DNA from 3 places in the Gordonibacter urolithinfaciens genome. Region 2 is predicted to be linked to each of the others. Evidence: predicted binding sites of a transcription regulator. Region 2 holds the regulator's gene; each other region holds the start of a gene.

Region 1 (10,369 bases), 880 kb from region 2:
CCGGGCCGGTCAGTCACGCGTCCCTCCCGGGCCGACTCGCTCGGCGGCAGCAGGCGCCCGGCGAGCACGGTGCCGGACCACCCGAAAGCAGCGCCCATCGTGTTGCAGAACAGGTCCAGCACGTCGAACATCCGGTACGCATAGGGATACAGGCCGAACAAGCCGGTGAGCTGCGCCGTCTCAATCAGCAGAGAGGCGCCGAAGCCCAAGGCGAGCGTCGGTGCGAACCGCCAGCGCAGCAGGCGCCCTGCGATGAAGCCGAGCGGGACGAAGAACGCCACGTTCGCCACCATGTCCGGCAAGGCGCGGACGCCGTCTTTCGCGAGGTCGTCCAAGAAGCCGAGCGGATTGAACCGCGGCTCGATGCCGTAGGTGATGCCGGGGCCGGAAGCGCCGTCGGGCAGCGGATAGAGCGTGAAGCACCCGAGTCCCAGCACGTAGAGCACGGCGAGGTAGGCCGATACCGCCGAAGCCGCGCGCAATCGCCCGTCCCGATGGTACAGGTAGGCGAGGATGGGCAGCGTGAGCACCATCGATGCGAGCGGCCAAAGCGCCACCGCCGCCGCGAAGCTCTCGCTGAATCGTCCGAGGAACTGCGCAAGGTATCCCATCTCCTCCTCCTTTCCCCGTTGTCCCGCGCGCGGGTTCCAGTATGGTGCAGCCTCCTTGCGTCGGCCTTGCCTGTCGCTTACGGCGCGCTTACTTCTTTGTAAGGCGCAGGTGGAGAAGAGCAGGCATCTCGCGACGAAACGGGCCGAGCGCTACAATAGCGGAATGGATACTTCTCGAAACATCCAACCGCCCGCTCCGTATGCGCCCGACCACATCCAGGTGCGCGGCGCCCGCGTGCACAACCTGAAGAACCTCGACGTGGACATCCCGCTGAACCAGCTCGTGGGCATCGCGGGCGTGTCGGGCTCGGGAAAGTCGTCGCTCGCGCTCGGGGTGCTGTACGCGGAGGGCTCGCGGCGCTACCTCGAGGCTCTCTCCACCTACACGCGCCGCCGTCTCACGCAGGCAGGGCGCGCCGACGTGGACGAGGTGCTGCACGTGCCCGCCGCCCTCGCGCTGCACCAGCGACCCGCCGTGCCCGGGGTGCGCAGCACGTTCGGCACCTCCACCGAGCTCTTGAACAGCCTCCGACTCCTGTTCTCGCGCGTGGGCAGCCATGTGTGTCCCAACGGCCACCGCGTGCCGCCCACGCTGAACGTGGCTGCCGAGCGCCCCATCACGTGCCCCGTCTGCGGCGTGGAGTTCTTCGGCCCGAGCGCCGAGGCTCTGGCCTTCAACGGCGACGGCGCCTGTCCCGAATGCGACGGCACCGGCATCGTGCGCACCGTGGACGAAAGCTCCCTTGTGCCCGACGAGTCGCTCACCATCGACGAGGGCGCGGTGGCGTCGTGGGGCACGCTCATGTGGGACCTCATGAAGCAGGTTGCGCGCGAGATGGGCGTGCGCACCGACGTGCCGTTCAACCAGCTCACGCCCAAGGAGCGCGACATCGTGTTCCACGGCCCCGCCGAGAAGAAGCACATCCTGTATAAGGCGAAGAAGTCCGACACCTTCGCCGAGCTCGACTTCACCTACTACAACGCCGTCTACACCGTGGAGAACGCGCTGGCGAAGGTGAAGGACGAGAAGGGCCTGGCGCGCGTGGCGCGGTTCCTCAAGCAGGGCACCTGCCCCGTGTGCCACGGCACGCGCCTGTCTGCCGACGCGCTGAAGCCGCAGGTGGCGGGCGTCAACCTGGCCGAGGCCACCGAGAAGACGCTCGACGGCCTCACCGGTTGGGTGGACGCCGTGCCGGGCGGGCTCGCCCCCGAGATGCGCCCGATGGCGCGAAACATCTGCGAGTCGTTCCAGCACACGGCGCGCCGTCTCGTGGACCTGGGGCTGGGGTACCTCTCGCTCGACCGCGCGGGCTCGACGCTCTCCACCGGCGAGCGGCAGCGCGTGCAGCTGGCCCGCGCCGTGCGCAACCGCACCACCGGCGTGCTCTACGTGCTGGACGAGCCGTCCATCGGCCTGCACCCCCTGAACGTCGACGGCCTGGTGGAGGTCATGCGCGACCTTCTGGCCGACGGCAACTCGGTGGCCATGGTGGACCACGACGCGCGCATCCTGCGCGCGGCCGACCATATCGTGGAGATAGGCCCTGGAGCGGGCGCCGCGGGCGGGCGCGTGATCGCGCAGGGCTCCGTGGCCGAGATCGAGGCCGACCCCGCCTCGCTCATCGGGCCGTTCCTGTCGGGTGCGCGCACCGTCTGCGTGCGCGACCGGGCAGATGCGGACAACGTGTTCGCCCTCGGCCGCATCCATCTGGAGACGGACGCGCTCCACACGGTCAAGCCGCTTGCCGTGGACGTTCCCCGCGGCCGGCTCACCGCCGTCACCGGCGTGTCGGGCTCGGGCAAGACCACGCTCGTGCTGGAGAGCCTCGTGCCTGCGCTGAAGGCGTGGGCCGCCGGCGAGAGGCCGCCCGCCCACGTGCGCGCCCTCGAGGCTGCGGGCATCGAGCGGGCGAACCTCATCGACGCCTCCCCCATCGGCATCAACGTGCGCTCGACCGTGGCCACCTACGCGGGCGTGCACGACGAACTGCGCCGCGCCTTCGCCCGCACGCCGGACGCGAAGGCGGCGGGGCTCAAGGCGGGCGACTTCTCGTACAACACGGGAAAGCTGCGCTGCCCCGTATGCGACGGCACGGGCTCCATCAGCCTAGACGTGCAGTTCCTGCCCGACGTGGACATCACCTGCCCCGCCTGCCGCGGCTCGCGCTACGCCCCCGATGCCGATCGCATCCGCCGCCCGCACGCCGACGACCCGGTGGACCTCGTGTCACTGCCCGACCTCATGGCCATGAGCGCGAGCGAGGCGCTGGCCGCCACCTCCGACCTCAGAAAGGTGGCCGCTAAGCTGCAAACCCTCTGCGACCTGGGGCTGGGGTACCTCACCCTCGGCGAGGCCACGCCGGCGCTTTCCGGCGGCGAGGCGCAGCGCCTGAAGCTGGCCAGCGAGATGAAGCGCACGCAGGACGATGCCGTGTTCGTGTTCGACGAGCCCACCATCGGCTTGCACCCGCTCGACGTGGCGCAGCTGCTCGAGGTGTTCGACCGCCTGGTGGTGCAAGGCGCCACCGTGGTGGTGATCGAGCACGACCTGGACGTCATCGCAAACGCCGACTACGTGATCGACCTCGGTCCCGGCGGCGGCGCGTCCGGCGGCCGCGTCGTCGCCGCCGGCAGGCCCGAGCAGGTGGCCGCCAACCCGGACAGCGTCACGGGAAGGTACCTGTAGAGGCGTGGTAGAATCTAAAAGTGCGACCTTCGAACAGCCTCGAAGACAGGGAAGGCCTCCATGACAGAACAGGACTTAAGCGATCTCGATTACGCCACCGGCTATGAGAAGATGTACGGCGTCACCGGCGAGCGCGAAGATTATCTGCGCCTTCTTCAATATCAACTTCATCGCTTCGACAATCACCCCGCAGCTCCGAACAGCGACAAAGCCCTTATCGAGCGTCTTGGGGACCAGAGAACGATCCTCGCCGAGCACGGTTTCGACCCCACGAAGGAAGACCATATCTTCGAGACCGTCAAGGTTGACTTCGTACATACCACCGCGCGCATCGAGGGCAACACGCTCTCGCTTAAAGAGACCGGATTGGTGCTCGAGGAAGACGCCGTCATTCCCGGAAAACCCTTGAGCGAGCACCTGGAGGTCGTCGACATCGCCCGTGCGTTCGACCTCATGGTCGAGTTCGTGCGCAACGGCACACCGGTTTCAGAGAAAGCCGTCCTCGCCATCCACGAAGCCGCGTCGGCGCATTTGGACGACTGCGAGCCGGGGGAGTACCGCTGGGACCAGCGCTATATCTCATCCTCCCCTATCATCCCACCGCCTCCCGCACGCGTTCCCCAGCTTATGAAAGGCCTGATCGCCTGGGCGGCGAAGGCCGAGGGCCCCGCGATCGAGACGGCGGCGCTCTTCCACCTCGTCTTCGAGGACATCCATCCCTTCCAGGACGGCAACGGTCGCACGGGACGCGTGCTGCTCAATTTCATGCTGATGAGCGCCGGCTACCCCGCCGTGAGCCTCAAAGCGGACGAAGCGGGCATCGCCGCGTACTACCGGGCCATCGAGTCGTTCACGCGCGACATCGAGGGTCGCAACGGCTCAGCGATGGTCGACCTCGTCGCCCATCGGCTGGAAGACTCCGTCGGCCAGCGCATGCTGCAACTGGAGCAGGCGAGAAGCTAACGCCCCTCCCCTCCGAGTTCCGCAGACGGATCTCGCTCCTCGGCGACGATCTCCCAGATATCTTCGAAGGCGATGCGGGTGCGGACGATGGTGACGGTGCGCGCCGCGAGGTCGATGTCGCTCACCAGGCCGTGCGTCGTGACGTACGCCTCGCCGTCGTAGTGGACGACGCTCGCCATCGTGCGGCGCTCCATCCGGGCGAGGCGCTGCGACAGCTCGAGCGCCTGCTCGTCGGTCAGCTCGCGCTTCGGCTCCACCACGCGCTCGCGTTCGCGGATGAGATCGTAGTAGCCTTTGAGCGCGGCGAAGGGCATGAACTGCTGGGCGCGGTCGGCGCGCGGTCGGCGCTCAGGCATGGTGGCCCCCGATCTGCTCGTTGCGCTCGCGCGCCGTGGCCTTCTCCTTCAAGCTGGTCCCGCGCAGAAGCGCGTTCTTCCCGAAGCGCCCCTTCACGGCCAGCACGGCCTGCTGCAGCCGGAGCTCCTCGGCCTCCGCCTCCGCATCCGAGAACAGATCCATCGTGGCGAATTCCTCGGGGAGCACCCCGCCGACGCCCACGTTGATGCGGCGGATGGGCGCGTCTTTGCGCGTGGTCTCGTCGAACAGGTCGAGGAAGCGCGGCATGAGCTTCGAGTAGAGGTTCGTGCGATCCGCCTGCCTGCGCGTGGAGCCGGTGTGAGGGAAACCGCGGCGGCCGCTTGCGGGGCGCCTGCCGTGGCCGCCGTCGAAGAAAGCGCCGTCCGCTTCGCCCGCAGGCTCGCCTGGACCTTTCGCGTACCCCACGTACAGCGATATCGATCCGGCTACGAGGCGCTTCTCCACGAGGTCGAGCACGAGCTGGTCCACCATCTCCTTGAGCACGTCGCGCGCTTCCTCGAACGAGTAGTCGCAGGGCAGCACCTGGCCGTTCCCCAGGGAATGACCGCTCGGCTCGTAGGCGTGGATGTCGGCGATGGTGCACGGTTCAACGCCATGGGCATGGTCGATGAGGTACTCGGCGTTCACCCCGAACTCGCGGTAGAGCGTGGCCTCGCTCATCTCGCACACGCCGTGCAGATCGTACACGGCGTACTTCGCCAGCCTCTTCGCGATGCCGGGGCCGATGTTCCAGATATCGGTGATGGGCCGGTGGGTCTGGATCGAGCGCTCGAACTCGGCCTGATCGAGGTAACCGATATGGTCCTCGGCGTGCTTCGCCGTGATGTCGAGCGCTACCTTGGCGAGGAACAGGTTCGGACCGATGCCCGCGGTGGCGCAGACGCCCGTGTCGGCCAGCACCGCGTCCATGAGCATGACGGCGAACTCCTTGGCGCCCATCCGGTACAGCGCGAGGTACGGCGTCGCGTCGATGAAGCACTCGTCGATGGAGTACGCGTGGACGTCCTCGGGCGACACGTAGCGCAGGTAGATCGAGTAGATGTCGGCCGACACCTCCATGTAGCGCTGCATGCGCGGGCGCGCCATGACATAGTCCACGCCCTCGGGAATCTCGAACACGCGGCAGCGGCTCGACAGGCCGAGCGCCTTCATCGACGGCGTGATGGCCAGGCAGATGGTCTTCTCCGTGCGGTCGGGATCGGCCACGACGAGGTTCGCCTTCAGCGGGTCGAGCCCGCGATCGACGCACTCGACGCTGGCGTAGAAGCTCTTCAAGTCGATGCACACGTACGTGCGCTCCTTCGCCACCGCCGCCCTCCTCCGAACTCTCGTTTGATGAAACGTTTGTTCGTGAAGTATACCACAGCCCGCAAGCGGAGAGCGCAGCCCGGCGGCACTCATTCAACCGCTACCGGCGCTCAGGTGCGATCGGGCGCTTGGCCGGCCCTTCCAGCACCGACCCGTCGGCAGCGAAGCGCGAGCCGTGGCAAGGACAGTCCCACGAGCCCTCCACGTCGTTGCGCTCCAAGCAGCAGCCCAAATGCGAGCAGCGCCGCCCCGGCTTCACCAGGTTCGCTGCCGACACGCCCGCGTTCGAGAACAGGCTGGGCGTGAGCATGGATCGCTGCGGCGAGAACAGGGCCTCCACCGGGCTCCGACCGCGCAGCACGAGGTCGGCGATGGCGCGCGCGGCCACGAGCGCGCCCGTCATGCCCCATTTGCTGAACCCCGTGGCCACGTACTGGCTCGGTCGGCTGCGCCGATGCACGCCGATATAGGGCACGTGGTCCAGGCTCATGCAATCCTGCGTCGCCCACGCGTAGCGCTCCTGCGCGCCCGGGTACGCCTCGGCGGCGAACGCCCGTATCTTGGCATAGCCCTCCGTGGGCTTCGGCCCCTGCCCCGTGCGGTGCCCGCCTCCTCCCACCAGCAGGTACTCGCCGTACGTGCGGAACGAGAAACCGCCCGCGTCGCCTATGAACATGCCGTCAACAAGCGGGGCGCCTTCCAGCGCCACCGCGTAGGAGCGCTCCTGATGCTCCTTCATGAAATACAATCCCGGCACGTTGACCAGCGGATAGTGCGTCGCAAACACGATATGGTCGGCGGTTATGGAGCCGCGGTCCGTGCGCGCCGTGTTCCCGCTCACGTCCGTCACGAACGCGTGCTCGTACACGTCGACGGACGGCATGAGCCCGAGCAGCCCGAACAACAGCTTCAGCGGGTTGAACTGCGCCTGACGCTCCATGCCCAGAGCGCCCCGGTTCGCAACCGGCACCGGCGCGCTGGGCAGCACGTGGTGCGGGATGCCCAGCTGCTCGTAGGCGGCAAGCTCGCGCTCGATGCCCGCCGTGGAGCCCGTGGCGTACACGTAGGCCGTCTTCTCCTCGAAGTCGCAGGGAGCATCATCGGCCAGCTGGCGCAGCCCCGCCACCGCCGCCTGGTTCGCTTCGAAGTAGAGGCGCGCGGCATCGGCGCCCCTCTTCTTGATCAGCCGGTCGTACACGAGATCGTGCTGGGCTGTTACCTTCGCAGTCGTGTTCGCCGTCACGCCGGCGCCCACCTGGCCGCCCTCCACCAGCGCACAGCGGCATCCCGCCTCCGACAGCAAATACGCGCAGAGCACGCCCGCCATGCCGCCGCCTATCACCAGCACGTCGGCGGAACGGTCGCCTTCGAGCGCCTTCGCGTAGCCCTGCGGCCGCACGGCGCTCGCTTCCCAGAGAGAGGTCATGCCGAGCCCTTTCGTCTTCAAGAGGAACGATCAGGCATCAGGGTACCCCCGCCCGCCACTAGGAAAGCGGCCCGCCAGAGCGCGTTTGCCGCGCTTTGCCGAACGGTTTCGCACACGTGAGCGGAAACGCCATTCGCGCACCTTGGCCTCACCCGCGTCGCAGCGCCTCCCCAACACGCGTCATCTTGGGATCGGCGAGCCGCGGGCGCTCGCGGCAATACCATGCGTAAGCGCTCCGCATGCCCTCGGCGAGCGCCACGCTCGGCTGCGCCAGGCCGAACCGCGTGGCCTTTCCCGTGTCCAGCAGGTAGGTCTGATCCCGGAAGGGGAAGAACTCGCGCGCCTCCATGGCGCCGCGATAGTCGACCGGCACGATGCGCGGCTCGACGCCGGCCGCCGCCGCGGCGGCTCGGACGAGGTCGCCCCATCCCACCGGCTCGGGGTGCGCGCAGTTGAAGGCCTCGGCTTCCCACGGCTCGGCCTCGAGGACGCTCACGACGAGGCGCACGAAGTCGTCGATGTGGAGGAACTGCGTGAGCGCGCCGCCGACGGGCACGGGGACGGGATGGCCACATTCGAGGCGGTCGAACAGATAGGCCTCGCGGTAGAGGTTATTGCCGGGGCCGTAGAAGTAGGCGGGTCGCAGGATCGTGAGGGAGCAGCCGCGCTGCGGACGCTCTGCTACGAGCAGCCGCTCGGCCTCGAGCTTCCCCAGCCCGTAGGCGCCCCAAACCTCGTTCTCGCCCGTCGGCGCGTCCTCGGCACGTGCCGCATCGGAGGGCGCGTACACCGCCCCCGAGCTCACGAGCACGTAGCGCGCCCCGTCGAGCCGAAGCGTGTCGAGCACGGGAGCCACATCGGCGGCAGTGTAAGCGGACACGTCCACCACCGCGTCGAAACGCTCGCCTGCAAGCTCGCGCAGGCTGGCCGGGTCGCGCCGGTCGGCTCGGTAGTGCCTGGCGAGGCCGCCGTACGCCACCGGCAGGCGGCCGCGCGTGAGGATGGACACGTCCCAGCCGCGCGCGATCAGCCCCTCGGCCACGGCCCGTCCCACGAACTGCGTTCCCCCGAGCACGAGCACGCGCATGGCGCTCCCCTTCCATCAGGCGTCGATGCGCCCCATGGTACACTATCCGGCGTCGAAGAGGGAAAGGCGACCGATGGCGAAGAACCCCGGCAGGGACGCATGGGCGAACGGCGGCAAGGGAAAAGTTGCAGGCCAGCCACGCGGCCAACAACTGCGCGCAACTAAGGGCCTGGGGCCCAACAAAGCCTCCGGCCACAAGGGCGGCATCTCCCGCCAAGGATCGAAGCGCGGCTGAACGAAAATGTCCCGAATGGGACCGCCCCCTATTGGGGCATTCACTCCAGATACGCCCCCGTCTGCCTGCTCCACAGGTTCGCGTAGGCCCCGCCGGCCTCGATGAGCTCGGCGTGCGGGCCGTCCTCCACCACGCGGCCGCCGTCGAGCACCACGATGCGGTCGAGGCTGGCCACCGTCGACAGCCGGTGCGCCACCACGATGGCCGTGCGCCCGCGCATGAGCGTGGCCAGCGCGTCCTGCACCAGCTGCTCGCTCTCGGAGTCGAGCGCGCTCGTGGCTTCGTCCAGCACGAGCACCGGGCAGTCGGCCAGAAGCGCTCGCGCGATGGCGATGCGCTGGCGCTGGCCGCCCGACAGCTTCACGCCGCGCTCGCCCGTGACGGTGTCGAAGCCCTGTGGCAGCCGCTCGATGAACTCGAGCGCGTTCGCCTGGCGCGCCGCCTCGCGGATCTGCTCCATCGTGGCGTCGGGCCTCCCGTAGGCGATGTTCTCCGCGATGGAGCGGTGGAACAGCAGCGCCTCCTGCGGCACGTAGGCGATCTGGCGGCGCAGCGATTGCTGGGCGGCCTCGGAGATGTCCTGCCCGTCCACGAGGATGCGCCCCTCCTGGATGTCGGACAAACGCAGCAAAAGCTTCGTGAGCGTGGTCTTCCCCGCCCCGCTCGCACCCACGAGGCCCACGCGCTGGCCGGCGGGGATGTGCAGGTCGAGGTCGTCAAACACCCGCGTGCGCGCCTCGCCGTCGGTGTACCAGAAGCCGATGTCCTCGAAGTCGATGGCGCCCTCGCGCACCTCGAGCTCGGGCGCGCCCGGCTTGTCGGCCACCAGTCGCGGCTCGTCGAGGATCACGGTCATGCCGCTCGCGTCGCCGAACGCGCGGTTGAAGCGCTGCAGGCCGTTGTTGATGAAGTTGAACTGGTTCGTCACCGTGTAGGTGTACGTGAACATCACCACGAGCGTGCCCGGCGTGATGCCGTACCACGCGTTCCCGCCCGCGATGAACACGGCCACCACGCTCATGATGGCGATGGTGATGCACGCCGTCACGATGCCGCGCGTGAGCGACGCCCACATGCGCTTCGAGTCGCGCGCCACCACCTCGCGGTTCGCCTGGTCGAACAGCCCGCGCTCGTAGTCCTCGCGCCCGTAGGTCTTCACCGCCAGGATGTTGGCAACCGAGTCGGACAGCTCGCCCGACAGCTGGTTCTGCGCGCTGGCCGCCTGCTCGTTCAGGTGCAGGATGCGCTTGTACATGTAGTAGGACACGCCCGCGTACACCGCGAGCAGCGCCATGAGGATGGCCACGTACACCGGCACGCGCGGCGCGAGGATGGCGCACGTGAACACCACCGAGCAGATGACCGGCAGAAACGGGAAGGTGATGGTTTCCAGCAGCAGCTGGTAGGCGCTCATGAACTTGGTCGTCTGGCTCACCAGCGTGCCGCCGAAGCGATTGGAATGAAACGACATCGACTGGTTGGACAGCGCGTCGAACGACATGGTGGCCAGGTCGTAGGAGGCGGCGATCTGCAGCCGGTACATGGCGTAGTCCTGCACCTTGCTGGCCGCCTGGCCGGCCACGTTGATGAGGATGAGCGCGACGATGTAGGGGCCGAACACCGCGAACACCTCGGACGTGCCCACCGAGCCCGCGCTCACGCGGTCCACCACGAG
Region 2 (10,369 bases):
GCGGGTCGCAGTAGTAGACGCTGCAGCGCTTCCCGCCGTCTATGCTCGTCTCGATCTTCTCGGGGTCCAGGAACTCGTGGCCGCGGTCGGTGAGGATGATGCCGAAGTGCTTCCTGAACTCCTCTTTGCCGCAGAGTATCTCGATGTGGTCGAGGACGCGGCCGACGCATTCCTGCGTTTGCGCGGGCATGAGGATCATCAGCTGGAAGCAGTACCGGCGGAACAGCAGCGTGAGGATCGCCTTCTCGTCGCTCTTCTTTCCCTCGACGCAGTCCATCTCCACGGCCGACATCTGGACGTCGCTGGGCAGCTTCTGGAAGTCCTCGTAGGTGTGTCCCTGCAGGTCGGTCTTGAAAGGCAGGGTCTTCCCGCGCTTCTTGCGGGGCTTGTAGCGCATCTTCTTGGGCAGGTTGAGGTTGCAGATGTCGAGGACGCCCAGGTTGATGTAGCGGTAGAAGGTGCGGTAGCTGACGGGGAACTCGCCGCGATGCGTCTGCCAGATGTGCTCGAGGCTCTGCCCCTTCTTGAGGAGCGGCTTGATCACGCCCACCATCTCCTCGAGCTGCTCCGGGGTGCAGTTCACCCCTTGCCGGGAGTCCACGCTGGACCAGCGCGCCTCCTCCTCGGCGAGCCTCGCGTCGTAGAACCAGTTCGGATACTGGCAGCCTATCGCGAGGCGGGTCCTGCGGCCGTTGCAGACGTAGGGAGCCCTCTCGAGCTTCGGGCAGTCCTCGATCATCTCGAACTTGTCGCAGAGCCTGTTGCAGACGGCGTGCGAGCACCTCGCGCACTTCGAATGGCAGTCGATCCCGCAGATGCCGATCACGTCGCAGGTCGACTTGAACCTGCACAGGTTCTTCTCCCCGAAGCTCCTGTAATGCGGGCTGTCCTGCGTCCGGTGGCGCTTGACCTCGTCGGCGACGGTCGGCCAGCTGACTTTCAGGTGCGATGCGATGGAGTTGAGGCTCTCCCCGTCGTGGAGACGGTCCTCGATGTCCCGCCTGTCCTTCATGGTCAGGTGTCCGCCTTGTTTCTTGGGCATGCTGGAGCACCTCCTTCCGGCGCCCAAGGAGGAATACCAGCATAGCAAGCGGAAACATGGCATGGCTAGTCAGTTTTGACAGACTTAAGTTAGACAAATATACGTTCGAAATGTCAATCTTGGGGGAAGTGCCGGAGTGCTAGCCCCAAGTTGAGTTGCCTTTGGGGGTTGTGCCCAGGTCGGTGCCGGGTGCGAGGTTTCCGTAATCGCCGGATTCGATGGCCTCGAGCACGGCCGGGTACATGAGGTACGCGGAAACCGCGTTCAGGACCAGCGCGATACTGCATACGGCGATACCGATTATGCAAGACCGTTTAAGTCGCTTCGCTGGCGCGGCGACATCGGTCAACCTGGTAGACAGCGCGTTCAGCTTCTTGAGCGCGATGATGGCGCACACCAGTCCGGCGGTTGCAAGGAACACGCCTCCAATGAACAAAGATACCGGCCCGGCGATGCTTGCCACCATGACGAGGTTCTGGGCCACCTTCAGGTCGCGAACGTCGCGTTCGTTGGGCCGCAGCCTCGGGCCTTGGTTCGGAGGTTCGGGGTATCCGGGTGGCTTGGGTGGCTGATTTTGGTCATCCATAGTCGATTTCGTCCAATCTGTCAAAATATCGCGTCTCTGACCTGCGGTTTTATAAACGAGGCTTTGAGAGCCGTTCTAAGGCCCTATCTTGCCCTTCGACGAGTCCTAGGTCATGGAAACAGGGCGTTTTCTAGCGCTTCGCCCACGCACTATAGCATGCCGTGTCCTTGGGAGCGTTCCGCAGCTTCCAAATCCACCGTAGCGGCATGGAGGCGTTTCAGGCTCTCGTCCAGCTCCTCGCGCTGGTACTCGAGCACGGTCTCTTGCGCCCGCAAGATCGACAGGCGTTCGGCCCGGGTGGTGCCGCCACGCTTGCAGAGGCGCACGAAGTACTGGATGCCCTCGATGGACAGGCCGCTTTTGCGAAGCGCCTCGACCAGGTGCAGTTGGGCAACGTCGGCCTCGGAGAACGTCCGCACGCCGCGCTTGTCGCGATGAAGGTTCGGGAAGAACCCGCACTTGTCGTAATAGCGGATGGTGAAAGCCGAGATTCCCGTCAAGGCGACAACGTCGCCGATGCCGTAGATCGGATCGGCTTGCGTAGCCGGGACGTCAACGATCCGGCTATTATGTCCCTCGTCGCCCATAGGCCTCCTCGGAAGTCGACTTGAGTACGGGCTTAGAGTTACTCTAACCAATAACGATTTTAACTTAGAGTAACTCTAAGTGCAATATGAAAGCCTCGACCTATCCGGAACCGCTATGCGCCGATGCCGCTGCTGCCGAACCCGCCGGCGCCCCGATCGGTAGCAGGAAGATCCCCACACGAATCAAACACGGCCTCGGCCACGCGCATGATGACAAGCTGCGCGATACGGTCCCCCCGCTTGACCTCGAAAGGCTCGCGCGGGTCTAGGTTGACGAGGATGGCCTTGATCTCGCCACGGTAGTTGCTGTCGATGAGCCCCGGTGCATTCACGAGCGATACGCCGTGCCTCGCCGCCAACCCGCTGCGCGGCAGGACGAAACCAGCGTAGCCGACCGGAATGGCGACGGCAATGCCGCAGGGCACGAGCTTGCGCTCGAACGGCTGCAGCGTCTCGTCGATCGTCGAGCGCAGGTCGACGGCAGCATCGCCCGCGTAGGCGCAGGCAGGCACCGGAAGTTCGGCATCGAGCGCCTTGAGGGGAATCGCGAGGCGCTCCATCAGCGCAGCCCCTCGAGGGCGGCTGCGAACTCCTCTACGTTTTGGAAGTCCTTGTAGACGCTCGCGAACCGCACGTAGGCAACATCGTCGAGCTTCGCCAGACGCACGAGAACCATATCGCCAAGTTCCTTTGACCTGATCTCGTTGCAGGAGGCGTTGCGAAGCTCGGTTTCAATACTATCGACGAGCGACGCTATCTGCTCGGGTGAGATAGGCCGCTTCCCGCAGGCAATGAGCAGGCCGCGCATGAGCTTCTGGCGGTCATAGGCTTCGGAGGACCCATCCGCCTTGATAACGATGAGCGGGTTCTCGCCCAAACGCTCGTAGGTGGTGAATCGACGGCCGCAATCAAGGCATTCGCGTCGGCGCCGGATAGCCGTGCCATCCTCGGAAGGGCGCGAGTCCACCACTTTTGATTCGGGGTTTCCGCAGGAAGGACAGCGCATGAAAGGCTCCTTTGCTCGATTTTGGATCAGCCTAGCATACAAGATATTGTGCTTCAATCCGCATTGTCGATCCCTGCAAAAAAACCGCCCCCTGCGGAAAGGAGGCGGTCCGAAGCGGGTGTGGATCTCGGCTTCACCGGTGTTCGACCACGGGGAAAAGGTCAAAGCTCCACCCTTACATGGGTGTCGCCGAGCCCTCTCCCTTCGGCACGGCCAACGTCGAACACCCATCGTGTTGCGGTGAGCGCGTCGAGGAAGCGCTCGTCGTGGGACACGAGCATCAGGGCGCAGGGACAATCGGCCAGCACGTCCTGCAAGGCTTCGACAGAGCGTATATCCAGGTGGTTCGTCGGCTCGTCCATGACGATGAGATGCGGTCGTCCTGTCAGGCCCTGCGCCAACAGGAGCTTGCGCACCTCGCCGGGGCTCAAGTCGTCTCCCTCCAAGATGCGTGCCGGCGGCGAATCGAGCCGGGCGACAATGGAGAGCAGGCGCCCGCGCTCTGCCGGCGCGAGAGCCTTCACCGAGGCGAGAAGGGCGCGCGCCCGGTCACTTCCTATCTCTTGCGGGACGTACACCATGCCCTCTTCCGGCATTTGCCGCAGCACTTCGGCAAGCAGCGTCGATTTGCCTGCACCGTTCCTGCCCACCAGGCCGATGCGGTCGGTGTTGCCCACGTACAGCTGCGGATGGTGCAGCATGCGCCCCTCGCCCAGCGTCAGGGACCCGGCCTCGCATCGGACGAGCACCGTGCGCGCGGCGGGCTCGGCTTCCAGGTCGAGCGCACCCTCGTACACCTTGGCGACGCGAACCTCGGCCATGCGCTTCTCTGCACGCTCGACTTTCTTCCCCATCTGCGACGAGAGCCGCCCGGTCTTGCCATCCTGGCCGGAATAGATGGCCAGCTTGATCTTCGCGCGCCCGTCATGGTCGTGCCGGTCGAGATGCCGAGCCGAGCGCCGTGCAGCCGAACGCGCCGCCACCCCGTCTCGACGATTGCTCTCCGTCTTGAGGCGCGCCAGTTCGCGACGGGCATGGGACCGCTCCTCTACGGCAGTCTGGCGGCGTAGGTCTAGCTGCTCCTTCGCCTGAGAGTACGTGCCGGGCACGGTCACAGCACGCCCTCGATCCACGAACACGCACGAGCTCACCAGCCCGTCGAGCAACGCGCGGTCGTGCGAGACGAGAAGGCCCGTCCCGCGATACTCGGCAAGCGCACGCGCCACCAGTTCGCGGGTTTCGGCGTCGAGGTGGTTTGTGGGCTCGTCGAGTGCAAGCAGCACAGGATCGGCTGCGAGGGCACATGCTATCTGGATACGCTTGCACTCGCCATGTGACAGGGTGTCGTAGCGCCATAGCCATGCGTCGTCGATGCCGAGCAGGTAGCGCAGGCGCACGGCCTCGGGGCGGTAGTCGTAGGAGAACTCCTCGAGCCCCGTTGGCGCGACATCGGTCGACTGGGCGCAGAACGATCCTGCGACCTGCGGAGAAACGCTTCCTTTCTGGGGCTCGAGCATCCCGCATACGATCTTGAGCAACGTGCTCTTGCCGGCTCCGTTCGGGCCGACCACGCCGGTCCAGCCGGGCGCGAACACGGCGGATGCGTCATCGAGCGCCAAGGCATCGGCGCCGTCGTAGGTATAGGTAAGATGGCGGGCTGAAACGAACACGGAAGGGCCTCCCTTCGAGAGGCACCGGATTCAATGCTTTTCGCGCTGGCAACCTGGCGCCGATGAGACGGCGAGGCTAGGGATAGGAACATCAAGGAACAGCAACGAAAGCGCACCCGGTGCGGAGCTTGCATGACCTGGCGGGTGCCCGAAGGCTTTCGTTAGAACTTCATGTTCCTTGTCTCCTTCTCGAAGGCCGCATTCACAGCAGCCTGTCTGGGATTTCGGTTCAAAAGGCAGTCTACCACATGGACCTGCAAGGAGGAAGGGTCCTGCGGGGTGGAAAGGCGATGGAACGGCAGCGCCATGGTGGCGAGGATGCCGCGCAGTCACAGAAATGCAGTATCCATGGGCGTTCCGAAGTCGCTAGAAGCTGATGAAAATGCTGAGGAAGGCGAAAACGGAGAAGACGCATCCGGCAAGAGCGCCTTGCCACGGCCTCACACGGCCGTAAGCGCGACCTGCCGCACTGCCATGACGAAGAACCCGCGCCATCTCCGTAGCGCCAAGTCTGCGAGCACGGCACGCAGCAGACGGTACCTGACGCGCGTGCGAATGCTGCAGCGGCGCGCAAGCACCTTGGGAACCGCTCCCTGGAAACTCGATGATAGCCCCGGCTGCGGATACACGGTTGAACTCCGGCTGCAGGGCCGACGTGCCATCGAAGGGGCACCGCATCTCGAAATTCTTCATCTTTCTGCCTCCTAGGCCTTGCGTAGAACCTTTGTTCGCATATATAATAGAACGAACAAAAGTTCATGTCAATACGTATTTAAAACATTTGTTCGTTCAAGGGAAAGGAACGGGGCATGTCCGACAAAGTGACGAAACGCCAGAAGGCGGTGCTCGACTGCATCGAGGAGTGCATCCGCGAGAAGGGCTACGGTCCCACGGTGCGCGAGGTCTGCCAAAGCTTGGGCCTTTCCTCCCCTTCGACAGTCCACGTGCACCTCAAAGCACTCGAGGACAAGGGGCTCATCAAGCGCGATCCCCTCAAGTCGCGTTCCATCGCGCTCACCTATCCGCTTGGCGATGCAGAGAGCACTTCCAACGTCATCAAGCCCAGCTTCAACAAGGTGGTGAACGTGCCGCTCGTGGGCAATGTGGCGGCCGGCTCCCCCATCCTCGCCGAGGAGAACATCACCGACACCATCTCGCTTCCCACCGACATCGTGGGCGATGCACCGTCGTTCCTGCTGTCGGTACGGGGCGAATCGATGATCGAGGCGGGCATCAACGACGGCGACTACGTGGTGGTGAAAGAACAGCCCGTCGCCAACAACGGCGACATCGTCGTGGCCATCATCGACGACGGCGCGACGGTCAAGCGCTTCTACAAGGAATCCGACCATATCCGCCTGCAGCCGGAGAACTCCACGATGGAGCCCATCATCACCACCGACTGCTCCATCGCGGGCAAGGTAGTGGCGGTGTTCCGTCGCCTGTAGGCGACGCCTTGCGGGGCCCTGCCGAAGGAGCGAGACGCCCTGTTGGATTACGGCCCCTGCAGGAGAAACGCCGGCCTTGGGATGAGGGGCGCTCGTTCGTCCCGAGACCGACCGGTGATCCGAGATCGCGTCATCCGGTCGCAAACTACTTGGTTAGAGTTACTCTAACCAAGTAGTTTGCAGCTTTCTGAAAGGGACGTGCCTAACGGTCCTTCTCCGCCACGTAGGGGCGAAACAGGCCGGCAAAGGACGGAGCAGCCAACATGACGAGGTGCGTACCGTCCTCCTCGTGCTTTTCCGACAGGATATGGCAACGCTCGTGCGCGAGGGAGACGAGATCTCCCCGGTTGTAGGGAATCACTATGGCGAGATGCTCGTCCTGCGCCGAGGCGACACGGGCGATATGCCCGACAAGCTCGCTTATGCCCTCCCCTGTTGCCGCCGATACGAATTGGGCCTGTGGATGACGCGCCTTGAGAGCATCGAAATGTTCCTTGTCGAGCAGGTCGCATTTGTTGAATACGAGCACGCGAAGCAAGTCTTGAGCTTCGATCTGCCCGAGCACGTCCTCCACCGCAGCGATCTGCGCCTCGTACTCGTCCGACGACGCATCCACCACATGCAGCACGAGATCGGCTCCCGTGATCTCGTCGAGCGTGGACTTGAACGCCTCGATGAGCGTGGTCGGCAGCTTCTGGATGAACCCGACCGTGTCGGTGACGGTGATCTCGCGCCCTTCGGGCAGCTCGAACTTGCGCGTAGTGGAGTCCAGCGTGGCGAACAGCTTGTCGTAGGCCAGCACGTCCGCGTTCGTCAAGCGGTTGAGCAGGCTCGACTTTCCGGCGTTCGTGTAACCGGCCAGCGCCACTTTGAACATGCCGCTCTCGTAGCGGCTCTCGCGCTGGATGGCGCGTACCTCGGCCAGGTGCTTGAGCTCGCGCTTGATGGACGTGATGCGCTTGCGCACCATGCGACGGTCGACCTCGAGCTGGCTCTCGCCCTCGCCGAAGCGCGAGCCCACGCCGCCGCCCATGCGGTTCGAGGCCAAGTGGGCCCACATGCCGCGCAAACGCGGCAGCAGGTACTCGTTCTGGGCGAGCCGCACCTGCAGGCGGCCCTCCTTGCTGGTGGCATGCAGCGCGAAGATGTCGAGGATGAGCGCCGTGCGGTCGATGACCTTCACTTCCTTGCCGACTACCTTCTCGAGGTTCGACTGCTGCGAGGGCGTGAGCTCGTCGTCGAACACCACGAGATCGGCCGCGTGGGCGCGTGCCAGCTCGGCAACCTCCTCGGCCTTGCCCGAGCCGACGAACGTGCGCGGGTTCGGCGCGTCGAGCTTTTGCGTGGTGACGGCCGCAACGTCGGCGCCCGCCGTGTCCACGAGACGCTCGAGCTCGGCAAGCGACGAGGCCAGCGGCCAGGAGGCGCCGGGGCGGTCGACGCCCACCAGCACGGCCTTCTCGCGGCGCTCTTCGGAAACGGGGATCGCGCCCCGCGTGATTACGGATTCAAATTCAGACATGGAGCCAACCTTTCGAAGCAAGAAGGGACACGCCGGCGCGGATGGCGGCGTGCGGAGACAGTCGGGCGCGGTCGCAACCGCTAGAGAAACGCGTGTGCTGTCTGCATGATAGGTGCTCCGATCTTGAAGGCTCGGCAGGGTCGGCCTGCAGAACCGTATCATACTACAAGCTCGCCCTGCTGCGGAAACGCTCAGGCAACGACGCCTCCCACCAAGGAAAGCGCCTCGGCTGCCTGGGCCGCGGGGTCAGGGTCGGTTGCATCTATCCAGCGGATGCGCCGGTCCTTGCGGAACCAAGTGCGCTGCCGCTTCGCGTAGCGGTGCGTGGCCGTCTTGATGCACGACGCAGCTTCCTCCATCGTCGTCTCCCCCTCGAGGGCGGCGACGACCTCCTTGTACCCGATAGCCTGGGGAGCCGTGATGCCGTCCCGGAATCCGCTCTGCAGTAAACGCGCCACCTCGTCCACGAGCCCGGCGTCGAACATGGCGTCGACGCGCGCGTCGATGCGCGCGTTGAGCGCCGCCGGATCCACGGACAGCCCTATGAAGCATGCCGGCACCAGCTGTGGGATGCTCGCCAGCTTCGCGCGCTGCTCGGCCAGGCTTGTGCCGTCCTCCAACAGCTCGAAGGCGCGCACGACGCGCTTGACGTCGGCGGCGGGCACGATGGCGGCGCTCGCGGGATCGCGCTCGCGCAGCAGCTCCCACAGGGCGTCGGCGCCTTGCTCGCCGGCAAGGCGGTTGTAATACTCGCGCACAGGATTGCCCGTTTGCTCCCCCTTCGGGAACTCGTAGGCGTCGATGGCCGCGCGCACGTACAGGCCGGTGCCGCCGCACAGCACGGCGCGCCTCCCGCGCGCGGCGATGTCCTCGAAGCAGGCGCGGGCGTATTCCTGGAAGAGGGCCGCCGAGTACGGCTCGCCGGGGTCGGCGAGATCGAGGCCGTGGTGGGGCACAAGCCGCTCGTCGGGGGCGAGCTTGCCCGTGCCGATGTCCATGCCGCGGTACACCTGCATGGAATCGGCGCTCACCACCTCGCCATCGAGCGCGAGGGCGACGGCCTGCGCAAGGGCGGACTTGCCCGAGGCTGTGGGGCCGACGATGCAGACGACGGGGTCAGCGCCCATCCGCCGCCTCCGCGGGCGGCACGGCACCGCCCGCCACCTCGCCTGCCAGGTACCACGTCTTCGCCTCGTCGATGCGCACGCGCACCGTGGTACCGGCCAGCTCCTCGATCGAGGCGCCTTCGGGCAGCGGCGCATGCACGGTCTGGTTCTTCGGGCTCTTGCCCGCGAGCAGGCCCGCATCGCGCTTGGAAGCGCCCTCCACCAGCACGTCGACCGTGCTCCCCAGGTCGACCTGGTTCGCCTCGAAGGCCCGCTTCTGCACGAGATCGACCAGACGGTCGAACCGCCCCTGGATCACGTCGCGCGGCGTGGGATCGTCGACCGAGGCGGCAGGCGTGCCCTCGCGCTTGGAGTAGATGAACGTGAACACCTGGTGGTAGCCCACCTCGTCCACAAGGCGGTACGTGTCCTCGAAGTCCTTCGCCGTCTCGCCGGGGAACCCCACGATGATGTCGGTGGAGAGCGCGATCTCCGGCAGCGCCTCGCGCAGCTTGCGCACGAGCTCCAGGTAATGGGCGCGCGTGTAGCGGCGGTTCATGGCGGCGAGCACGGCATCGGAGCCGGACTGCACGGGCAGGTGCAGCGCCGGCATGAGCGAGCGCAGCGTGCCGAACCTGCCGATGACCTCGTCGGTGAGGTCCTTCGGATGGCTCGTCGCGAAGCGCAGGCGCTCGATGCCCGTGGCGTCGAGCGCATCGAGCACGGCCGCGAAGCGGGGCGAGCCGTACAGGTCGCGGCCGTAGGAGTTCACGTTCTGGCCCAGAAGGGTGATCTCCTTCACGCCGGCGGCCACGTAGCCCTCCGCCTCGGCTACGATATCCTCGAGCGGGCGCGACTTCTCTCGGCCGCGCACGTAGGGCACGATGCAGTACGAGCAGAAGTTGTTGCAACCCTGCGCGATGGGAAGCCAAGCGGCCCACGCGTGCTCGCGCGCCGTCGGCAGCTCCGAGGCAAACGACGAGCCGGCGTCGAGCACCTCCACGTGATGGCCCCCCTCGTCGAGCGCCTCTTCCAGCAGTCGCGGAAGCGAGCCCAGGTTGTGCGTGCCGAACACCACGTCCAGGTGCGGCAGCTCATCGACGAGCTTCTGCCCGTCGCGCTGCCCGATGCAGCCGCCCACGGCCACGACGCGCTTGGACAGGGGGGTGCCGGCGCGCAGCGGAGTGTTCTTGAGCGAGGCCACCTGACCGTAGAGGCGCGTGTCGGCGGCTTCGCGCACGCAGCACGTCATGAACACAACGAGGTCGGCATCCTCGATGGCATCGACGGGCAGCGCGCCCAGGCCTTCGAGCATGCCGGCGACGCGCTCGGAATCGTGCTTGTTCATCTGGCAGCCGAACGTGCGGATGCAGAACGCGAGGTTCGTGAACGGGGTATGCGT
Region 3 (10,369 bases), 1.0 Mb from region 2:
CCGTTCCGTGTATCATAGAGCCCGAACCCGAAGGGCGCGTTCGCGCAGTGCTGCGCGAGCCGCAGCCGACCACGGCGCCGGGACAGTTCGCCGTCTTCTCCGTGGGCGACACCGTGCTCGGAGGCGGCATGATCGAGGAGGTAGCATCGGTATGAAGAAGCTGTTCATCATCGGCGGCATGGGCGCCGGGAAGTCGACTGCCCGCAAGGCCCTTGTGGATGCGGGCCTGCCGTACATCGACCTCGACAAGGTGGGCCACGACGTGCTCGCCTGGGACACGGTGAGGGAAGAGCTGGTGGACACGTTCGGCGTCGACATCATGGACGGCGACGAGGTGAACCGCAAGGCGCTCGCCCACAAGGCGTTCGTGAGTCCCGCCGAGACGCGCAAGCTCAACCGCATCACCGTGCCGCGCATCGAGGACGCCTACCGCGACAAGGTGGCCGAGCTGGAGGCCGCGGGCCATCCGGCCGTGGTGGTGGAGCATTCCGTGTTCAAGAACCGCACGTCCTCGCTCGCCTACGATGCCGATGTCGTTATCGCCGTGCTGGCACCGCTGGACGTGCGCATCGAGCGCGCCGTGGCGTCGGGCTTCGACGAGGCCGATGTGCGCCGCCGCATCGCCCGCCAGATCACCGATGCCGACCGCATCGAGGCCGCCGACGTGGTGTTCAACAACGACGGCACCCCCGAGGAACTGCACAACCAGGTGATAGCCTGGTGGGGAGAGTACGAGAAAGGCCTGTAAAGACTAGACGGCGAGGATGCCCCTTGGGCGGGCCCTTCCCGAGCTTTTAGTCGCGTCCGGCGTGGGCCAGCATCATGTTCGAAAAATTATATTAGAACATCCGTTTTATAAGTACGGATGTTCTTTTTTGTGCTACCATGTGATTTGTCGAAAAGAGCCAGTGCAAGCGCCTGCCCGATGCCGCAATGCGGGAGGGCGGCCCATAGATGGCGACGGTGTTCCGCGTCCGCCCGTACCACGCTTGCAAGATCCTCTCCAGCTTTCGGAACCGGAAGAGGGGTCTGCCATGGAAACCTTCATCTGAAAAACGACGAGAGGAAGTGCGGGTCGCTCTCCGTGCCCTGCCTTCCTTGACGCTGCGCCATTTACGTTTTACAATTTCGTTTAACAAAAAGGAATAGGTGATCGCCCGATGGAAGTGCTGGTTGATTTGCACGCGCTCAAGCATGGGTTGACCGAGGAAGAGATCCTGTATGCTTGGAAGAACTACGCGAGGAAGCAACATCGTAGGGCACCGAAAGAGGATCGTGTGGTAGCCCTTGGGTTTTGCAGCGATGGACGCCTCGTCCAGATGGTCGGCGTCGACAAATGGTACGGTGTGCTGATATACCATGCAATGACGCCGCCGACAGCGAGCGTTTTGGCAGAGTTCGGGCTGACAGGGAGGTAGAACGTGAAGACAGCGAAAGAGCTTGAGGAGATGTTCGGGGTCACCGCCGAGCAGCTTGATGAATGGGAGAAGGAAGCAGCGCAGGGCATCTTGCCTGGCGAGCAGGTGGGCGAGATCATTGTGGGGCGACCCCTCAAATTCGGGGAGCCGTTGCAGTTCGTCGGGTTTAAGGACACGCCGCAGAAGGTTGCGGCTATGGACGAGCGGGCGTCGAAGCTGGGCATGAGCCGGTCGGATTACCTGCGCAGCTTGGTTCGCAAGGATTTGGCAAGCGCCTAGGCAGCTCGACATCATCTCGAAAGATGGGGAAGATAACGGTTGAATCACGAACATATGTTCATTTTGCTTCTGCTGTGCTAGACTGAGTGGTCGATGAACCCTCTCGTCGGTGTCCTTCGGCATGCGGCGTTCTCTTCGGGAAGGAGCTTACGTGGCGCATCTTTCGAATATCGAGGGCCTCGAGATGGAGGGCAAGCTGCCGGAGGTGCGGCTGGCTACGACGCCCCTCAAGGTGGTGTCGCCCTACGAGCCGTCGGGCGACCAGCCGCAGGCCATCGAGAAGCTGGCCCGCGGGGTCGAGGACGGCCTGCGCTACCAGACGCTCCTGGGCGTGACGGGCTCGGGCAAGACGTTCACCATGGCCAAGACCATCGAGGCCGTGCAGAAGCCCACGCTGGTCATGGCGCCGAACAAGACGCTCGCGGCCCAGCTGGCCAGTGAGCTGAAGGAGTTCTTCCCGAACAACTCCGTGGTGTACTTCGTGTCGTATTACGACTACTACCAGCCCGAGGCCTACGTGCCCTCGTCCGACACGTTCATCGAGAAGGACGCCTCCATCAACGAGGAAGTGGAGAAGCTGCGCCATGCGGCCACTTCGGCCCTGCTTTCGCGGCGCGACTGCATCGTGGTGGCCTCGGTGTCGTGCATCTACGGCATCGGCTCGCCCATGGACTATGCCGGCATGGCGGTGTTCGTGGACAAGCAGAAGGAGATGGACCGCGACGACGTCATCCACGAGCTCATCGACATCCAGTACGACCGCAACGACTACGAGCTGAAGCGCGGCGCGTTCCGCGTGCGCGGCGACAACCTGGACGTGTTCCCGCCCTATGCGGACAACCCGTTGCGCATCGAGTTCTGGGGCGACGAGATAGAGCGCATTGCGGAAGTGGACAACGTCACGGGCGAGGTGGTGAACGAGTTCGAGGCGCTGCCCATCTGGCCCGCGTCGCACTACGTGGCCACGCGCCCGAAGATGGACCGCGCGCTCGGCACCATCCGCGACGAGCTGCGCGAGCGCCTGCAGCAGTTCAAGGAGGAGGGCAAGCTGCTCGAGGCGCAGCGTTTGGAGATGCGCACGAACTACGATCTGGAGATGATGGAGACAATGGGCTTCTGCTCCGGCATCGAGAACTACTCGCGCCACATCGACGGGCGCTCGCCGGGCGAGCCGCCCTACACGCTCATCGACTACTTCCCGAAGGACTTCCTCTGCATCATCGACGAGAGCCACGTGACGGTGCCGCAGATCCGCGGCATGCACGAGGGCGACCGCTCGCGCAAGATCACGCTGGCCGAGCACGGGTTCCGCCTGCCCAGCTGCCTGGACAACCGCCCCTTGCGCTTCGACGAGTTCGAAGAGCGCATTCCGCAGTTCGTGTACGTGTCGGCCACGCCGGGCGATTACGAGCAGAAGGTGTCGCAGCAGCAGGTGGAGCAGATCATCCGCCCGACCGGCCTACTGGACCCCGAGATCATCGTGCGCGGGAGCGCCTCCCAGATCGACGACATCATCGACGAGTCCAAGGACCGTGCCGCCCGCGACGAGCGCGTGCTCATTACCACCCTCACGAAGAAGATGGCGGAGGATCTGACCGACCACTTGCTTGACCAGGGCGTGAAGGCGCGTTACATGCACTCGGACATCGCCACGCTCGAACGCGTGGAGATCCTGCGCGAGCTGCGCCAGGGCAAGTTCGACGTGCTCGTGGGCATCAACCTGCTGCGCGAGGGCCTGGATTTGCCCGAGGTCTCGCTCGTGGCCATCCTCGATGCCGACAAGGAGGGGTTCCTGCGCAACCACCGCTCGCTCATCCAGACCATCGGCCGCGCCGCCCGCAACGTGTCGGGCCAGGTCATCATGTACGCCGACAAGATGACCGACTCCATGGCGCTTGCCATCGACGAGACGAAGCGCCGCCGCTCCATACAGATGCAGTACAACGAGGACCACGGCATAGAGCCGCAGACCATCCGCAAGGCCATCAACGACATCATGGACTACGTGACCGACGAGGTGGGCAACACCACGGCCGAGCAGGTGAACGCCGAGCTGGCCGCGCTCTCGCGCGAGGAGGTGCTGCGCATCATAGCCTCCATGGAGGACGAGATGGCCTCGGCGTCCCAGAGCATGGACTACGAGGAGGCGGCCCGCCTGCGCGACCAAGTGGTGAAGCTGCGCGCGAGCGTGGAAGGCGCGAGCGAGGAGGACGTGCTGAAGGACTTGAAGAAGGCCGCCCGCAAGGGCAGCGCCTTCGGCAACCGCAAGAACGCCGCCTACGGGTCGAGCCGCCGCTCGTAGGCGCGGGGCCGGCGACGGATGCGGGGGCATCGAAGGCCGGCGAGGAAAGGGGCAGGGGAAATGGGCGGGATATCGGTCATGGTCATGCTGTCGGTGATGGGCGCCGTGGCGTTCGTCATCTTGGGCGTGGTGGCGCTTGCGCTGGCGATGTTCGTGGCGGCAACCGTGGTGAGCATCGTGTTCGCGTGCCGAGCGAAGGCGCGGCGCGAGCAGGGCAAGCGGCTCAAAGGCCTTGCGGCCGTGCCCATCGTGCTGTACGCGGTGAGCGTCCCCGTGCTCATATGGTTCGCAGTCGTGTGGGTGGTGCCGCTCTCCACCGATAGAGAGGGTGACGAATTCGTCGACTTCTCCCAAGCCGTCACGCGGCACGATCCGGAGGCGTTGCAGGCATGCTTTGACGCCGATGAGTTCGCGTTCCCGGAGGAGGGCCCCGAGTCGCTTGCGGCTCTGCTGAAGATCGCGCGCGACTACGAGGACGAGGAATGCGCGTCCATCGTCATGCGCGAGGCAAGGGCAGAAGGCGTGTTCCTGGCGCATGACGGCCCGGTTTCCCTTGGTCTGCCGGAGTGGTCCGGGCCTGGGCAGGCGCCCGAAAAGGGATCATCGGACGCGGCCTGACCTAGCACCTGGACCGAACCGGGCGATGGGCTCCGCCTGCCCGGGCGCGCAGCACCAGGGCAGGCAAGCGCCGCTAGGCCTCGGCTTCCGCCGTCTGCCCGCCGGCCGTCTCCGGCTGGACGGCCGGCGCATGGTCGAGGGCGCGCACGCTCTTCGGCAGATACACCACGAGGCCCAATACCAGGCAGATGGCGCCGTCTACCACGAAGAACGGGGCAACTCCGATGCTCTCCGCCAACATGCCGCCAAGCGCGATGCCAATGGGCGATGCCAAGCCCATAGCCGCCATGGACAGTCCCAGCGCACGACCCGTCTTCTCCTCGGCCACGTTGCGCTGGATGAGCGTGATGAGCGGCCCGTTGAACCAGGCGCAGGCGATCGCCATGACGGCGCAGAGCGCAACGAACGCCCAGAACATGCTTGGTGCAAGGAAACCGCAGGCCATGGTGGTGGCGCCTACGATAAGGGCCGCCACGCCGATGAGCAGAGCGAGTCTCTTGTCGCCGCCCCAGGCCATGAGCACGATGGAGCCGCACACCATGCCGATGCCGAACGCGGCCTCCACGAGCGAGGCCGCGTAGCCGTCGCCGCCGAAGTGGTCGAACGTCATGAGCGGGAAGATGGCGCCCAGGGGCGCGAACGCCACCATGCCCACCGTCACGCCGGCTATGAGGATAACCAGGCCGCGGTTTGCCGACAGAGCGCGCCAGCCGTCGCGCAGGTTCGCCAGCACGTGCTGGTTCTCGGCCGCCTTGTCGATGACGGTGGGTATCTTCGCCAGGGCGAGGCCCGCCACGGCTGCGAGCGCGCCGAAGAAGTCCAGGAACATGACGGTATGGAAGCCGAGGGTGGTGTACAGGAAGATGCCGAACGCCGGAGCGCCGATGGACGCCACGCTCATGAGCAGCTGGTCGAGCGTGTTGATGCGCAGCAGATGCTTCTCGGGCACGAGCAGCGGCATGGCGGCCATCATGGCCGGCCCGTGGAACGCCTGGCCGATGCTGCGCACGACAACCAGTATCATGAGCAGGGCGAACGATACCTGGCCCAGGAGGATGGCCACGCCCAGCCCGAGCGACACCAAGCCGACTCCCAGGTCTGCCACGATCATGACGGTCTTGCGGTTGTGCTTGTCGGCGATGACGCCGCCGAACGGCGAGAGCAGGCCCTGCGGCAGGTAGGCGCAGATGGCGGCGGCAGACAGCATGAGGGCGCTGCCGGTGGTCTCGGTGATGTACCAGACCACCGCGTAGCCTGCGGCGTAGCTGGTTATCATGGACACGGCCTGGCCGATCCAGATGGTGGCGATGACGGCGAGCCAGCGCTTGGGAAGCGGATGGCCCGCGGCGCTCAGGGTCATGGCAGATTCGGTCATGGGAGAGAGCTCCTTCAAGGTCGATGTATTCGTCGGCCGCGCAACGGGTGTTGGACGGTGTGCATTTCAGTGTGGGGTTGCGAACGCGGCCGCGCCAGCCATTTCGGTTGGCAAAAGGGGTGCAACGGGAAGTTGCGACGAGGTTCGGCGCGCGTGGGCGTGCCGACTACTGAAATACGTAATACATCGAAACAGAGCTCCTTGGTTGGTTCCAGTCCGCACAGTCTACTGGCGCGTCTGGGCCCTGTCAAGTACGAATGTGCTGTTTTGGGGTTCGAAGCCGCGCTCGGCGAGGGCTGCAACCGATCGTTGCGGTTGGGATACGGCCGGCAGGCTTCGGGCGATGCGGCGTCAGCCTGCGGCGGCGAAGCGGATGTTCAGGTCCACACGGGTGGATATGCCGGCCACCGTGCCGGCGCTCGTGTACTGCCACATGACGAAGTCGAACTGCCCGGTGGGCACGGCCATGTTGTACTCGGCGAACCACACCGGACGGCCGTCGAGGTCATCGCCGCCGAACCGGGCGATGTCGCGCTTGTTGCCGTAAACGAGCGTGTCGTAGCCCGCCTGCTCGATGCGCTCGCAGAACGCGCGGGCGCAGGCGGCCAGCTCGGGGCCCGTGAGGCGGTTCGCGCGTCCGGCGTTGTCGGAGACGGGTTCGTGGTCGAAGGCGACGGGCAGGTCGAGGGGGCGGCCGGCCAAGAGCCCGAGCACGAAGTCGGCCTCCTCGCGGGCTTCGTCGGGCGTGACGGCCTGTGAGAAGAAGTAGACGCCCGTGGCCAGGCCTGCCGCCTTGGCGCCATCGACGTTCTCCGCGAAGCGCTCGTCGGCGTACAGCGCGCCCTCGGTGTAGCCGCGGTTGCCTGCACGCACGATGGCGAAGTCCACGCCATCGGCCGCCACGGCCGGCCAGTCGATGGCGCCCTGATGGCTGGAAACGTCCACGCCAAGGTCAGAACGCAGCGCGCCGTCCTCGTAGTAGGCGAGCCGGTCGCCGTTGCGCTCGAGGCCCGTCCAGTCGTAGGGGCTCACGTATGCGGCCGGCGCCGCGGCGTGCGGGGTGCCGGCGCACCGCCCGGCCAAAAGGCCCGCTGCGAGGGCGAGCAGAGCCAGGGCGAACAGCCCGATGACGACGCGCCGCGACGACGCACGTCTCTGCACCGGCCGCGGCCGGGGTGCATGCGCCCGCGCGGTGTCGCGGCGCGATGGTCGGGGCGAGAGGGTTTTGTTCGTGTTCATGCCGCCATCCTAGCAAACCGCTGCGCGCTGCCGCCCCCGCCCCCGCGCTTCCCATGCGAATACCAGAAGTCCCCGATTCTCGCCTTGGCGGGTACTCTTGCCGCCTCCCTACGCCCCCGTGCCCTGCGCGCCGATGCGGCGGGCGTCGGCCTCGTCGAGGTAGTCGTAGGCCACGAGCTTCTTCAGCACCTGGTATTGCCGCTGGCGGGCGAGGTCGGGGTTCTCGGAGAGCGCGTAGGCGCTCGGCGCGTTTGGTATGCCGGCCAGCAGCGTGCACTCGCCCGCATCGAGTTCCTGCGGCTCCTTGCCGAAGTAGCCTGCGCTGGCATTGCCGATGCCCTCGTAGCCGTCGCCGAAGTAGATGGAGTTCACGTAAAGCTCCAGTATCTCCCGCTTCGTGAAATGCTGTTCCATGGTCAGCGCCATGAACACCTCGGCCACCTTGCGCTCGATGGTCTGCTCCTGCGTGAAGTACTGGTTCTTCGCCAACTGCTGAGTGATGGTGCTGCCGCCCTCTACGATTGATCCGGCTTTGAAGTCGTTCACGAGAGCGCGGCCGGTGGCGATGGCATCGAAGCCCGGGTGGGCGTAGAACCGATGGTCTTCCACGGCCACGACCGCCTGCAGATACAGGTCGGGCAGCTCCTGGATGGGCGTGAAGCCGGATGCGCCCTCTATGCGCTGCTCCATCTCGTCCAGCGGGAGTGCGGCCAGGGCCTCGCGGTACTGGTTGAAGCCCCGTGCCACGAAGAACGTGGCGGCAAGCGCCACCAGGATGATAGCGAAGATAAGCAGGTTTCCGACAAGCCGTGCGACCGGCCGGTCCGGGGTGGTGCGCTGCATGCTCGGTGCCATGGCGGTGCCTTTCCCTTGCCTTGTTTCCCTACGCTTTCCGTTATACCAAGCCTTCCTTAACGCAACCTTACCGACCGCTTGCCCGGGCCTTACATTCCTGAAAGGAAGATCGGCGCGGATATGCTACCGATGCGCTATACTTACGGCGGTTGAACGGCTGCCCGCAGGTGGAGACGGGCGCGACGGAGCGGTGAGGACGGTGGCGGACATGATGATTTCGACGAAGGGGCGCTACGCCCTGCGGCTCATGATCGACATTGCCAGCCGCGGGCAGGACGGCTCACCCGTGACCATGCGCCAGGCGGCCGCGCGCGAGGACTTGTCCGTGAAGTACCTCGAGCAGCTGGGCGGTGCCTTGGTGAAGGCCGGCATCCTGAAGAGCATCCGAGGCGTGAGCGGCGGCTACCTGCTTGCCAAGCCCGCCGAGGACATCACCGCCGGCGATGTCTTGCGCGCCACTGAGGGCAGCTGCGCCCCCGTGGCCTGCCTCGAGGACGGCGCCGAAGCCTGCCCGCGCCGCAGCGAGTGCGTGGCCGTGAATTTCTGGCGAGGCCTGGACCGCACCATCGAGGGCTACGTGGACGGCGTCACCCTGGCCGACCTCGTGAAGATGGGCTAGCGAGGCCCCGGGCGCCCGCTTGACGCGCAATCCGACGGAGACGGCGGCCGAGTCGCGCAGACCGCCTTGCCCTGCATGGGCGCCCCTTCCCCGGTGCGGGGCTCTGGGAACCGGTGGCTTCGGCTAGAAATCGCGCCGGCGGTAGGCGGCGAGGCATGCGGCGCAGGATACGGCGTAGAGTGCGAAGGCGCTCGCCGCCAAGGCGCCCGCCACCGCGAGGAACGTCTCGGACGACGTGGCGAGCGAGACGAGTCCGCCGAGGAACGCGGGTGCCGCCTCCGGCCTGGCCCAGACGTTGACGATCGGGCTGATGGCAAGCACGGAAACCATCATGACCAGCGCCATCGCGTAGCGCGGGCCGTTTCCCATGCCGAAGCTGAAGAACGTGGGCAGCATGATCCCCCCGACCACGAATGCGAGCGCAAGCGACGCGGCAGCGGACCAGGCGAGCCCGATCGCGTCGAAGCCGCCCGGGCGGAGCACGAGCGCCGCATAGGCCGGCACCCCCTGCACGGCCAGCGTGGCAGCCAGGTAGACCGCCACGCCCATCAGCGTGCCCGCCGCGGCGACGGCCGCGAGGAACGCGTAGCGGCCGAGCACGACGCCCGTGCGGGTGAGCGGCATGGTCAGGCGGAACCGGCTCCAATCGCGCCGGTCGTCGTAGAGCGCGAGCGCCTGCGCGACCGAGACTACGGAAATCATGCCGAAATACGGGATGATGCCCGGATGGCTGCCCATCATGAGGGCGGCCGCGCCTCCCATGCCCAAAAGCAGCAGCAGGTAGCGCCGCAGCAGCTTCTTCACGGTGATGAAATCCATCAGGAACATCGCTTTCATGGGCTGGGCTTCCTTTCCCTTGGTCGGTGCGCTCCGGCGCCCGGCAGAAGCGCCGCCTGCTTGCCGGGGCGGTGCAGGCGGCGCGGGGGTGCTGCTTAGAACTCCCGCCTCTCGTACAGCTTCACGGAAAGCATGCACGAGAGCACGGTGAGCACGGCCATGACGGCCAGCACCGCGGCGACCAAGGCGACGGTGCCCGTCGGCGTGCTCGCCCAAGCGGCCAGGTCGAGGACGAATGCGGGCGGCGGGCCGGCTTTCTGCACGAGCACCGTCCCGATGGGCAGCAGGATGATGAACGCCAGCGGAAGGTAGCGCACGGCCTTCGTCATGCCGAAGCGCGCGACGAGCGGCAGGGCGACGAGCCAGAGGGCGAGCGAGAACGCGATGGAGGCTGCAACCATGCCCAGCACTATCTGCCAGTCCATGCCCTCGAAGAGGCCGGCAAACAGCTCGGTTTGCGGAAGAGCGAGCGACAATCCGTACACGATGGCGGTGACCGCCACGCCCAGCACGAGCCCGACCAGCGTCATGACGACGAACGTGGCGTAGCGGCCCTGCACGACGTTCGCACGCGAGAGGGGCAGCGTGAGGCGGAAGCGCTCCCAGTCGTTGCGCTCGTCGAAGGCCACCAGCGTGAAGCCCACCGAGTAGGCCAGCATGAGCGCCATGATGGGCATGATGCACAGGGCGGAGCCGGTGGATACCGTGAGGACCAGGGCCACCACCACGCCCAGCAGCAGCTGCGACCGTGCGAGCTTCTTGGCCGTCAACAGGTCGAACATGAGCATGGTCTTCATCGGGCCTCTCCTTTCAGCATGAGCGACATG

What was found. Region 2 encodes LexA, which represses DNA repair genes until DNA is damaged. Its sites were predicted from a motif close to CNAACANNTGTTNG; they were not measured.
Positions count from the first base shown of each region.
Region 1: the regulator LexA is predicted to act here: its motif matches at 5,976-5,989, upstream of BN3560_RS04030 (Y-family DNA polymerase).
Region 3: the regulator LexA is predicted to act here: its motif matches at 1,745-1,758, upstream of uvrB (excinuclease ABC subunit UvrB).

Region 1 is NZ_LT900217.1:913,866-924,234, forward strand. It holds gene BN3560_RS04010 (VanZ family protein) at 1-611, opposite strand, end outside; gene BN3560_RS04015 (excinuclease ABC subunit UvrA) at 775-3,297, shown strand; gene BN3560_RS04020 (Fic family protein) at 3,358-4,260, shown strand; gene BN3560_RS04025 (YolD-like family protein) at 4,257-4,616, opposite strand; gene BN3560_RS04030 (Y-family DNA polymerase) at 4,609-5,946, opposite strand; gene BN3560_RS04035 (FAD-dependent oxidoreductase) at 6,047-7,372, opposite strand; gene BN3560_RS04040 (NAD-dependent epimerase/dehydratase family protein) at 7,521-8,459, opposite strand; gene BN3560_RS04045 (ABC transporter ATP-binding protein) at 8,735-10,369, opposite strand, start outside.
Region 2 is NZ_LT900217.1:37,862-48,230, forward strand. It holds gene BN3560_RS00165 (IS30 family transposase) at 1-1,042, opposite strand, end outside; gene BN3560_RS00170 (hypothetical protein) at 1,182-1,628, opposite strand; gene BN3560_RS00175 (MerR family transcriptional regulator) at 1,778-2,215, opposite strand; gene dut (dUTP diphosphatase) at 2,329-2,775, opposite strand; gene nrdR (transcriptional regulator NrdR) at 2,775-3,221, opposite strand; gene BN3560_RS00190 (ATP-binding cassette domain-containing protein) at 3,383-4,891, opposite strand; gene lexA (transcriptional repressor LexA) at 5,701-6,339, shown strand; gene hflX (GTPase HflX) at 6,542-7,861, opposite strand; gene miaA (tRNA (adenosine(37)-N6)-dimethylallyltransferase MiaA) at 8,053-8,988, opposite strand; gene miaB (tRNA (N6-isopentenyl adenosine(37)-C2)-methylthiotransferase MiaB) at 8,978-10,369, opposite strand, start outside.
Region 3 is NZ_LT900217.1:1,071,442-1,081,810, reverse strand. It holds gene mnmA (tRNA 2-thiouridine(34) synthase MnmA) at 1-155, shown strand, start outside; gene coaE (dephospho-CoA kinase) at 152-748, shown strand; gene BN3560_RS04750 (hypothetical protein) at 1,161-1,418, shown strand; gene BN3560_RS04745 (antitoxin) at 1,422-1,697, shown strand; gene uvrB (excinuclease ABC subunit UvrB) at 1,849-3,999, shown strand; gene BN3560_RS04735 (hypothetical protein) at 4,060-4,617, shown strand; gene BN3560_RS04730 (MFS transporter) at 4,691-5,992, opposite strand; gene BN3560_RS04725 (glycoside hydrolase family 25 protein) at 6,344-7,231, opposite strand; gene BN3560_RS04720 (biosynthetic peptidoglycan transglycosylase) at 7,340-8,086, opposite strand; gene BN3560_RS04715 (RrF2 family transcriptional regulator) at 8,295-8,705, shown strand; gene BN3560_RS04710 (ABC-2 transporter permease) at 8,829-9,542, opposite strand; gene BN3560_RS04705 (ABC-2 transporter permease) at 9,638-10,339, opposite strand; gene BN3560_RS04700 (ABC transporter ATP-binding protein) at 10,336-10,369, opposite strand, start outside.